One region of the Pseudaquabacterium prasiolae genome, then DNA from elsewhere that is predicted to be linked to it. Evidence: predicted binding sites of a transcription regulator. Region 1 holds the regulator's gene; each other region holds the start of a gene.

Region 1 (2,195 bases):
CCCTCAGCGAAAAATCCACCTTTGTCGTGCCGCGCTGACGCGGCCACCGGAGACCGAGCATGAACGCATCGAACCCAGGCCACCCCGCAGGCACCGCGCCCACGCCCTGGTGGCGCATCGGCATGGTGTGGCTGGTGCTTGGCGGCCCCGCCGCCGTGGTGGTGGCCAGCATCTTCACCGCCGTGGTGGCCTACCGCGGCGCCGACGAGGTGCTGGTCGAGACCCCCTCGGCGCGCACGGCGCCGGTGCAGCCCACCGGCAACATGCCGGCAGTACAGGCCCGCAACCATGCCGCCACCGCGGCGCCGCGCTGAAGCGCGCGCCAGAGAAGCCCATGTCCACCGGGCGCTTCACCCTGCGGGCCCTGGCCGTGCTGTGGCCGGCCTTCCTGATGGCCGGCGTGCTGGAGATGCTGGTGTTCGCGCTGGTCGATCCGGCCACGCTGCACTGGTTTGGCGGGGCCCCGGTCGAGCTGGCACCAGCGGGCGTCTACACGCTGGCGTTTTTCGTGTTCTGGGGTGTCATCGCCACGGCAGGCGCGCTGACGCAGCTGCTGCACCAGACGGCCGATGAGCTGAACCAGGCCGAATCCGGCCCCGGCCGCCCGCGCTGGCCGGCCTGAGCAGCCGGCCGCAGTGCCTCAGCAGGCGGCGCCGTTGACCAGGCTTTGCAGCATGTCCTGGTCGATGATGCGGATCTGCCGCTGCTTGACCTCGAGAATGCCGTCGTCCTGGAACTTGCTGAAGGTGCGGCTCACCGTCTCGAGCTTCAGGCCCAGGTAGCTGCCGATCTCTTCGCGCGTCATGCGCAGGATCAGCGCCGAGGCCGAAAAGCCACGCGCCTTCAGGCGCTGGGTCAGGTTCAGCAAGAAGGCCGCCAGACGTTCCTCGGCGCGCATGCTGCCCAGCAGCAGCATCACACCATGGTCGCGCACGATCTCGCGGCTCATGATCTTGTGGAACTGGTGCTGCAGCTCGTTGAACTCGCGCGACAGGTCTTCGAGCTGGCGGTAGGGGATCACGCAGACCTGCGAATCCTCCAGCGCCACCGCATCGCAGGTGTGGTTGTCGGTGCTGATGCCGTCCAGCCCCAGCAACTCGCCGGCCATCTGGAAGCCGGTGACCTGGTCGCGCCCGTCCTCCGACGACACGCAGGTCTTGAAAAAACCGGTGCGCACCGCGTAGAGCGACTGGAACTCGTCGCCGGCCCGAAACAGCATGTCGCCCCGCTCAACGGTGCGGCGCGTGGCCACCAGGGTGTCAAGGCGCTCGAGGTTTTCGCGCGTCAGCCCCACCGGCAAGCACAGCTCACGCAGGTTGCAGCTGGAGCAGGCCACCTTGAAGGCATCGGGGCGGACCCGGTTGGCGTCGGCAGCGGCGTTCATGTCAGGCATTGTCAATGCGTCTCCGCGGTTGTTCTGGCGCAAGGTCCAGTGTCTGTGCCCTGGGGTCGTCTGACCGGGCGCAAGCATGGGATCATTGTTTTCCCCCGGCGTAAAGCGCGACTTGAGCCAGATCAAGGCCCGGTTCGGGCGCTTGGGCACAGTGCGGATCATGGATCAATCCGCCATCGACCAGGTGCCTGTGCTCACCGAAGCCATGCTGCGCCGACTGGACCGCCCCGGTCCACGCTACACGTCCTATCCCACCGCCGACCGCTTTGTCGAGGCCTTTGGTGCCGAGGCTTATGTCGGTGCGCTCGCGCAGCGCGCGTCGGGCGCCACCGTGGGCGGGGTGCCACCGCTGTCGCTGTACCTGCACATCCCGTTCTGCGAATCGGTGTGCTACTACTGCGCCTGCAACAAGGTCATCACCAAGCACCATGAGCGCGCGGCCGAGTACCTGGAGGTGCTGGCCCAGGAGGTGGCGCTGAACGTGGCCGTGCTCGGCCGCGGCCAGGCGGTGTCGCAGCTGCACCTGGGCGGCGGCACCCCCACCTTCCTGAGCGACGACGAACTCACCGGCCTGATGGCCATGCTGCGCGAGAACTTTCGCATCGCGCCGGGCGCCGAGGTGTCGATCGAGGTCGATCCACGCACCGCCTCGCCCGAGCGGCTGCGGCACTTCGCGGCGCTCGGTTTCAACCGGCTGAGCTTCGGTGTGCAGGATTTCGACGCCGCGGTGCAGCAGGCGGTGCACCGGGTGCAGCCCTTCGAATCGGTGCGAGAGCTGATGCGCGCGGCGCGCGAGATCGGC
Region 2 (2,195 bases), 730 kb from region 1:
AGCATCAGCAGGCCGCCCAGGGCCACGCCGGCAAAGGTGGCCAGGATGATGGGCTCGTGCAGCGGCAGGGCGCTCAGGCTCAGGCGCCCCAGCAGCGGATGGTTCTCGGTGGGATAGGAGGCGGACATCAGAGCTTGCCTGCGGCTGTCGTGGGGTCGATCGGGGTGGCGCTGTTGCGCGCGCTCAGGGCGGTGCCGCGGCCTTCGGGGTCGGCCGGGGTGCACAGGCCGGCCACCACGGTTTGCTGGCCGTTGCGCCAGGCGGCGCGGGTCACGCCGGCCAGGCCGCCCTTGCCGGCACCGCCGCGGGCGTCGATGGCCATCATGTCGGCCATGCACATGCGGCCGGCCTCGACGCAGCGGTTGACCACCGCGTCAAACAGGTAGGGCGCCACCTGGGCGTAGCGGCGCACCGCGTCACGCTGGCTGGGCTTCTCGAGCGCCAGGTAGGCGGCGCGGTCGAGCTTGCCGCCGGCGCCGCGGGCGTTCTCGACCCATTGCGCGAAGTCGGCTTGCGCCATGCCGTGGAAGGCGAAGCGCATGCCCGAGAAGCCGTCACCGCTGTAGTTGGCCGAGAAGCCTTCCCAGGTGCCGGGCTTGTTGATCACCGCATTGAGCTGCGAGGCCATGCCGGGCATGGCGTAGATCTGGCCGGCCAGCGCGGGCACGTAGAACGAGTTCATCACCGTCGACGCGGTGAGCGTGAAGTGCACCGGCCGGTCCACCGGCAGCACCAGCTCGTTGACCGTGGCGATGCCCTGCTCGGGGTAGACGAACAGCCACTTCCAGTCGAGTGCCACCACCTGCACCTGCAGCGGCTTCACATTGGCCGGCAGCGCGCGCTGCTCGTCCAGGCGCGACAGCGGGCGGTAGGGGTCGAGCTGGTGGGTGCTGATCCAGGTGATGGTGCCCAGCGCGATGATGATGGCCAGCGGCGCGCCCCAGATCAGCAGCTCCAGGCGGGTGGAGTGGTCCCAGTCGGGTTCGTAGCGGGCGCCGGCGGCTTCGGCGGCGCCGGCCGTGGCCTGGCGCACGCGGTAGCGCCAGGCAAACAGCAGGGTCAGCACGATCACCGGCACGATGATCAGCAGCATCAGCACCGTGGAGGTGATGATCAGGTCGGCCTGCTGGCGCGCGATGTCGCCGGCGGGGTTCATCACGATGGTGTTGCAGCCGGCCAGCGGCAGGGCCAGGGCGGCAGCGCAGCGGCGCAGGGGGTCGGGTGGGATGAGGCTGACATGTCTAGGGGGCTGCCTGGAGACGGCAGGGTGCGGGGAATCTACCTAGATTGATCGCCGTCAACGATTGGACACTTTGTCCCACCCCCGGCGGCGGGCGCGCAGCGGCCTTGATCTGCAGCGCTTGCCAAACGGGGGCGCTTGCACCGCAATCCGCCCGAAGCCCGGCCCCCACCCCAGCCCGAACCGCCGCCCGATGTACGACCGCTTTCCGCTCTACCGACTGTTCGTCGGCGGCCAGCCGCGCCGCAGCCCCTCCTCGCCACCGCACCGCGACGGTGCGGTCACCGCCGACGACATCGCCGTGGGCGTGGTGGTGGGCCGGGCGTCCGAATACTTCGACTTCTTCGTCTACGGCCTGGCCTCGGTGCTGGTGTTTCCGGCGCTGTTTTTTCCGCAGCTGGCGCGGCTGGATGCGCTGCTGGCCTCGTTCACGGTGTTTGCGCTGGCCTTCGTGGCGCGGCCGCTGGGCACGCTGGGCGGCATGGCGGTGCAGCGGCGCTTCGGGCGTGGCGCCAAGCTCACGCTGGCCATGCTGGGCCTGGGCACCGCCACCTGCACCATGGCGCTGCTGCCGAGCAGCGCCAGCTGGGGCGGCGCGGTGGCGGCGCTGGCCGCCTGCCGGCTGCTGCAGGGCCTGTCGCTGGGCGCCGCCTGGGACGGCCTGCCCTCGCTGCTGGCCATGAACGCACCCGCCCACCGCCGCGGCTGGTACGCCATGCTGGGCCAGATCGGCGCGCCGGTGGGCTTTGGCCTGGCGGCCACGCTGTATGCCTATCTGTGGGGCCATGTCAGCGCCGAAGACTTTCTGGCCTGGGGCTGGCGGTTTCCGTTCTTCGTGGCCTTTGCGCTCAACGTGGTGGCGCTGTTTGCGCGCCTGCAGCTGGTGCTGGACGACGACTACGCCGACGCGCTGCGCCGCAACGAGCTCGAACCCTGCGATCTGCGCGAGCTGCTG
Region 3 (2,195 bases), 1.5 Mb from region 1:
CCGGCGTGGTGTCGGGGACGGCCCGCGGGCTGCCGGGGGCCGCGGCCATGCCGAGGTCGCCCAGCAGCGCCTCGGCGGCCAGCAGGCCGGTCTCCATGGCCTTGCCGATGCCTTCGCCGGTGAAGGCATAGGTGCTGCCGGCGGCCTCGCCGGTGACCAGCAGACCCGGCCGGCTCCAGCGCGCGCCTTCGAGCGAGCAGCGCAGCGGCGCGCCCTTCAGTTCGCCCACCACGCTGCCGCCGGCCATCAGCTGCGCGGCATGCGGATGCACCTCGGTGAAGGCGCTGAACAGTTCGCGCAGGTTCACGTCCTGCATCGAGCCCTTGCCGTCCACCGCCTGGTCGTGGCTGTGGGCCAGGCCCACGCCGATGTTGAACACGCCGTCGCGGCACGGAAAGATCCAGCCATAGCCCTTGCGCAGGCGCTTGTGCCACACCACCTCGAGCGCCTGGATGCGCCCGACCATGGCCTGGTTTTTGACATAGCCGCGTAGCGCGATGCCGCTGGGCGTGTGGCGCTCGCACACGCCGGCCGCCTGCAGCGGCTTGGGTGCCGCGCCGGTGGCCAGCACCACCCAGCGTGCGCGCAGCGCCTGCCCCTCGGCCGCACCCGGGGCCTTGAGGCGGGCGCCGACCACGCGCTCGCCGGCGGCGTCGAGCAAGGGCGCCTCGAAGCGCCAGGGCGCAAAGAAGTGCGCGCCGGCACGCACGGCCGCACGCTGCAGGATGTGGTCGAGCTCGCGCCGCGGCAGCACCGCCAGGCGGCCCGGCACATCCACGCGCCCGCCACGCGGCCCGATGCAGCCCACATGCGCCACCGCCTGGGCCTGGGCCATCACCTCGTCGTGCACGCCCAGGCGCTGCAGGGCGTGGTGGGCATCGGGGATCAGGCCGTCGCCGCAGACCTTGTCGCGCGGAAAGCTCTGTTGATCCACCTGCACCACCGCCAGGCCCTGGCGCGCCAGCCACTGGGCACAGGCACTGCCGGCCGGCCCGGCGCCCACCACCAGCACATCGCAGTGCGGGGGCAGCGTCGACAGGGCGTGATTCATGGGTGGAAGGCGGTGCACAAAAGCGGTGGGAAGGACGATTGTAGGCAGGCCGATCCGGCTTGACTGGCATCAACCTGCGGGCCCCGGCCCGGTGCCACAGTGGGTTCAAGGAGAGACGCCATGAACAAGCATCTGAGCAGCCAGGATCGCGCCGCCCTGCAGGTGGCGCTGGCCATGCGCCGCGAGCAGCTGGAAACCCAGCGCCACCAGCATCTGGCCGGCCAGACCCGCGCCGAGCATGCCCGCGAGGTGCTGCTGCAGGATGGCGACGACGCGCCGCAGCGCGACGCCGACCGCGAGCTTGACCTGGCCATCGCCGACCGCGAGGTGCTGGGCCTGGCCGCCATCGACGCCGCCCTGCAGCGGCTGAGCAGCGGCCACTACGGCCTGTGCGCCGACTGCGAGGCCGCGATCCCGCTGGCCCGCCTGCAGCTCGAGCCGCAGGCCCTGCGCTGCGTGGCCTGCGAAAGCCGGCGCGAGCGCGGCCAGCCGCGCCCCGCCTCGCTGTGAGGCCGGGCCGGCTCGGCCCGCGCTCCCAGCCCCGTTTTGACAACCCGGCGCCTCGCCCTGGCAGGCACCGACACCGGAGAACCGCCATGTCCCTGTTCCACGCCGTCGTCTGGCTCGACCACCACACCGCCCAGGTGCTGCAGTTCGATGCCGATCATGTTGAAACCCACAAGGTCAGGTCCAGCAGCCGCCACACCCGCACCCACGGCAGCGGCGTGCGCACCGAGCACGAGTTTTTTGCCGATGTGTGCACCGCGCTGACCGGCATCCAGGAGGTGCTGGTGACCGGCTCGAACACCGCGCTGGCCGACTTTCGGCACTATGTGGACAAGCACCGCCCGGCGCTGGCCAAGCACATCGTCGGCTGCGAGCCGGTGGATCACCCCAGCGAGAACCAGCTGGTGGCCTATGCGCGCCAGTTCTTCCTGAAGTACGACCGCATGAACGGCACGCCCACGCCGATGTGAGCCGGCGCGGCCACGGCGGCCACGGCGGCGTCAGGCCCGCGGCAGGCGCAGTAAAAAGCGGCTGCCCTCGCCCTGCGTGGACACCACGCTCAGCTCGCCACTCATGGCCAGCACCTGGGCGCGCGCAATGCTCAGGCCCAGGCCATGGCCGGCCACGCCCAGGCGGT
Region 4 (2,195 bases), 210 kb from region 1:
CGACGAGCGGGCACAGCGCTGGCTGCTGTCGATCAGCACCAGCGACCGCTCGGGCCTGCTGTATGCCATCGCCAGTGTGCTGGCGCGGCACCAGGTGAACCTGCAGCTGGCCAAGGTCACCACGCTGGGCGAGCGCGTGGAAGACACCTTCCTGGTCGATGGCCCGGCGCTGCAGCAAACCCGGCGCCAGCTGCAGATCGAGACCGAACTGCTCGACGCCATCGCGCCCAAGGCGTGAGCGCCTGAGAGTCCTTCACCCATGCCCCTGACCCTGCCCGGCACCGCCGAGGCCCTCGCCCAGCTGGCCGACTACGACGCGATCATCGACGCGCGCTCACCGGCCGAGTTTGCCGAAGACCACCTGCCCGGCGCCGTGAACTGGCCGGTGCTCGACGATGCCGAGCGTGTGCGCGTGGGCACGCTGTACGTGCAGCACTCGCCGCTGGCCGCGCGCAAGGTGGGTGCGGCGCTGGTGGCGCGCAACATCGCCAACCACCTCGACCGCTGGATCGACGACAAGCCGCGCGAATGGCGGCCGCTGGTGTACTGCTGGCGCGGCGGGCAGCGCTCGGGTGCGCTGTCCACCATCCTCGACCAGATCGGCTTTCGCACCGCCAAGCTGGCCGGCGGCTACAAGGGCTTTCGCGCGCAGGTGCGCGACGACCTCGGCCAGTGGCCGCGGCAGTTCGACTTTCGCGTGCTGGCCGGCCGCACCGGCAGCGGCAAGACCCGGCTGCTGCATGCGCTGGCCGCACAGGGCGCGCAGACGCTCGACCTGGAAGGCCTGGCCTGCCACCGCGGCTCGATCCTGGGCGGCTGGCCCAGCCGGCCGCAGCCCAGCCAGAAGCGCTTTGACACCCAGCTGTGGCAGGCGCTGGCGGCGCTCGATGCCACGCGCCCGGTGTATGTGGAAAGCGAAAGCCGCAAGATCGGCGCGCTGCAGCTGCCGGTGGCGCTGATCGAGCACATGCATGCCACCGCCCGCGTGCTGCGCGTGGAGATGCCCGACGCCGCACGCCGCGCGCTGCTGCTCGAGGACTACCAGGCCATCACCACCGAGACCGAGCGCCTGTGCAGCCTGCTCGACGGCCTGATCGAGCTGCGCGGCCGCGAGACGGTGCAGCGCTGGCAGGCGCTGGCGCGGGCCGCTGACTGGCCAGGCCTGGTCGACGCGATGATGGGCGAGCACTACGACCCGCTGTACCTGCGTTCGATGGACCGCCACTACGCCGCCTACGGCCAGGCCGACGCGGTGCTGCTGGCCGACGGCACAGGCCCCGCACTGGCCGCCGCAGCCGCCCAGCTGCTGGCCTGACCCCGCCCGCCGGCATGCCGCCCAAGGCCGCCCGGGGTCGCCCGAGGCCACCCGGGGCTGGGGCGGCTTCGGCAGCGGGCTTGCTTATCATCAAGTGTGGTCGCATGGCGCGGCCGCATCATCCGAGGCCCGCATGCCTGACAGTCCCGCCCTCATCGAGTCACGCCGCTTCGGCGTGCGCCAGATCCCGCTGCTGCGCCCGCTGGGCTGGCTGGCGCGTGGCTGGCGCGACCTGATGCGCTGCCCGCTGCCCGGCCTGCTGCACGGCCTGGCGCTGGCGCTGTTCGGCGCCATGCTGATCTGGCTGGCCGGCCAGCAGTTCTGGCTGCTGTCGGGCGCGTTCACCGGCTTCCTGCTGGTGGCACCGGTGCTGGCCACCGGCCTGTACGCGGTGAGCCGCGCGCTCGAGCGCGGCGAACGCGCCGACCTGGGCGTGGCGCTGGGCGCCTGGAAACCCGACCGCCGCTCGGGCGGCCGGCTGATCATCTTCGGCCTGCTGCTGGCCTTTGCCGGCACCGGCTGGGTGATGACCTCGGCCTCGCTGATCACCGGCTTTGCCGGCGCGCCGGTGCGCAACCCGATGGACTTTCTGCGCGTGGTGGTGCTCAGCGAGCACTCGATGCTGTTCGAGGTGTGGCTGGGCCTGGGCGCGTTTCTCGCCGCGCCGGTGTTCGCCAGCAGCGTGGTGGCCATTCCGATGCTGCTCGACCGGCCGGTCAGCGTGCTGGCCGCCGTGCTCACCAGCTGGCGCGTGGTGCAGGCGCATCCGCTGCCGATGGCGCTGTGGGCGGCCCTGCTGATGGGCCTCACCGTGCTGGGCATGGCGAGCGGCCTGCTGGGCCTGGTGGTGGTGGCGCCGTGGCTGGCGCATGCCAGCTGG

Evidence for each region. The regulator FNR, encoded in region 1, switches genes on or off when oxygen is low (the NO sensors DNR and NnrR bind a similar motif). The targets are predictions, from matches to a motif close to TTGATNNNNATCAA.
Region 2: a site for FNR is predicted at 1,288-1,301, ahead of cyoA (ubiquinol oxidase subunit II). Genes of this name have one in related genera too.
Region 3: a site for FNR is predicted at 1,111-1,124, ahead of N4G63_RS02220 (TraR/DksA family transcriptional regulator). Genes of this name have one in related genera too.
Region 4: a site for FNR is predicted at 1,396-1,409, ahead of N4G63_RS08050 (DUF2189 domain-containing protein). Genes of this name have one in related genera too.

The regions. Positions count from the first base shown of each region.
Region 1 is NZ_JAOCQD020000001.1:2,051,255-2,053,449, reverse strand. Features, by position in the region: gene ccoG (cytochrome c oxidase accessory protein CcoG) at 1-38, shown strand, start outside; gene N4G63_RS08945 (hypothetical protein) at 60-314, shown strand; gene N4G63_RS08940 (hypothetical protein) at 335-622, shown strand; gene fnr (fumarate/nitrate reduction transcriptional regulator Fnr) at 641-1,384, opposite strand; gene hemN (oxygen-independent coproporphyrinogen III oxidase) at 1,554-2,195, shown strand, end outside.
Region 2 is NZ_JAOCQD020000001.1:2,780,256-2,782,450, reverse strand. Features, by position in the region: gene cyoB (cytochrome o ubiquinol oxidase subunit I) at 1-128, opposite strand, end outside; gene cyoA (ubiquinol oxidase subunit II) at 128-1,213, opposite strand; gene N4G63_RS11910 (MFS transporter) at 1,434-2,195, shown strand, end outside.
Region 3 is NZ_JAOCQD020000001.1:553,048-555,242, reverse strand. Features, by position in the region: gene N4G63_RS02225 (NAD(P)/FAD-dependent oxidoreductase) at 1-1,051, opposite strand, end outside; gene N4G63_RS02220 (TraR/DksA family transcriptional regulator) at 1,172-1,561, shown strand; gene N4G63_RS02215 (hypothetical protein) at 1,648-2,028, shown strand; gene N4G63_RS02210 (PAS domain-containing sensor histidine kinase) at 2,059-2,195, opposite strand, start outside.
Region 4 is NZ_JAOCQD020000001.1:1,845,537-1,847,731, forward strand. Features, by position in the region: gene N4G63_RS08040 ([protein-PII] uridylyltransferase) at 1-238, shown strand, start outside; gene mnmH (tRNA 2-selenouridine(34) synthase MnmH) at 260-1,315, shown strand; gene N4G63_RS08050 (DUF2189 domain-containing protein) at 1,449-2,195, shown strand, end outside.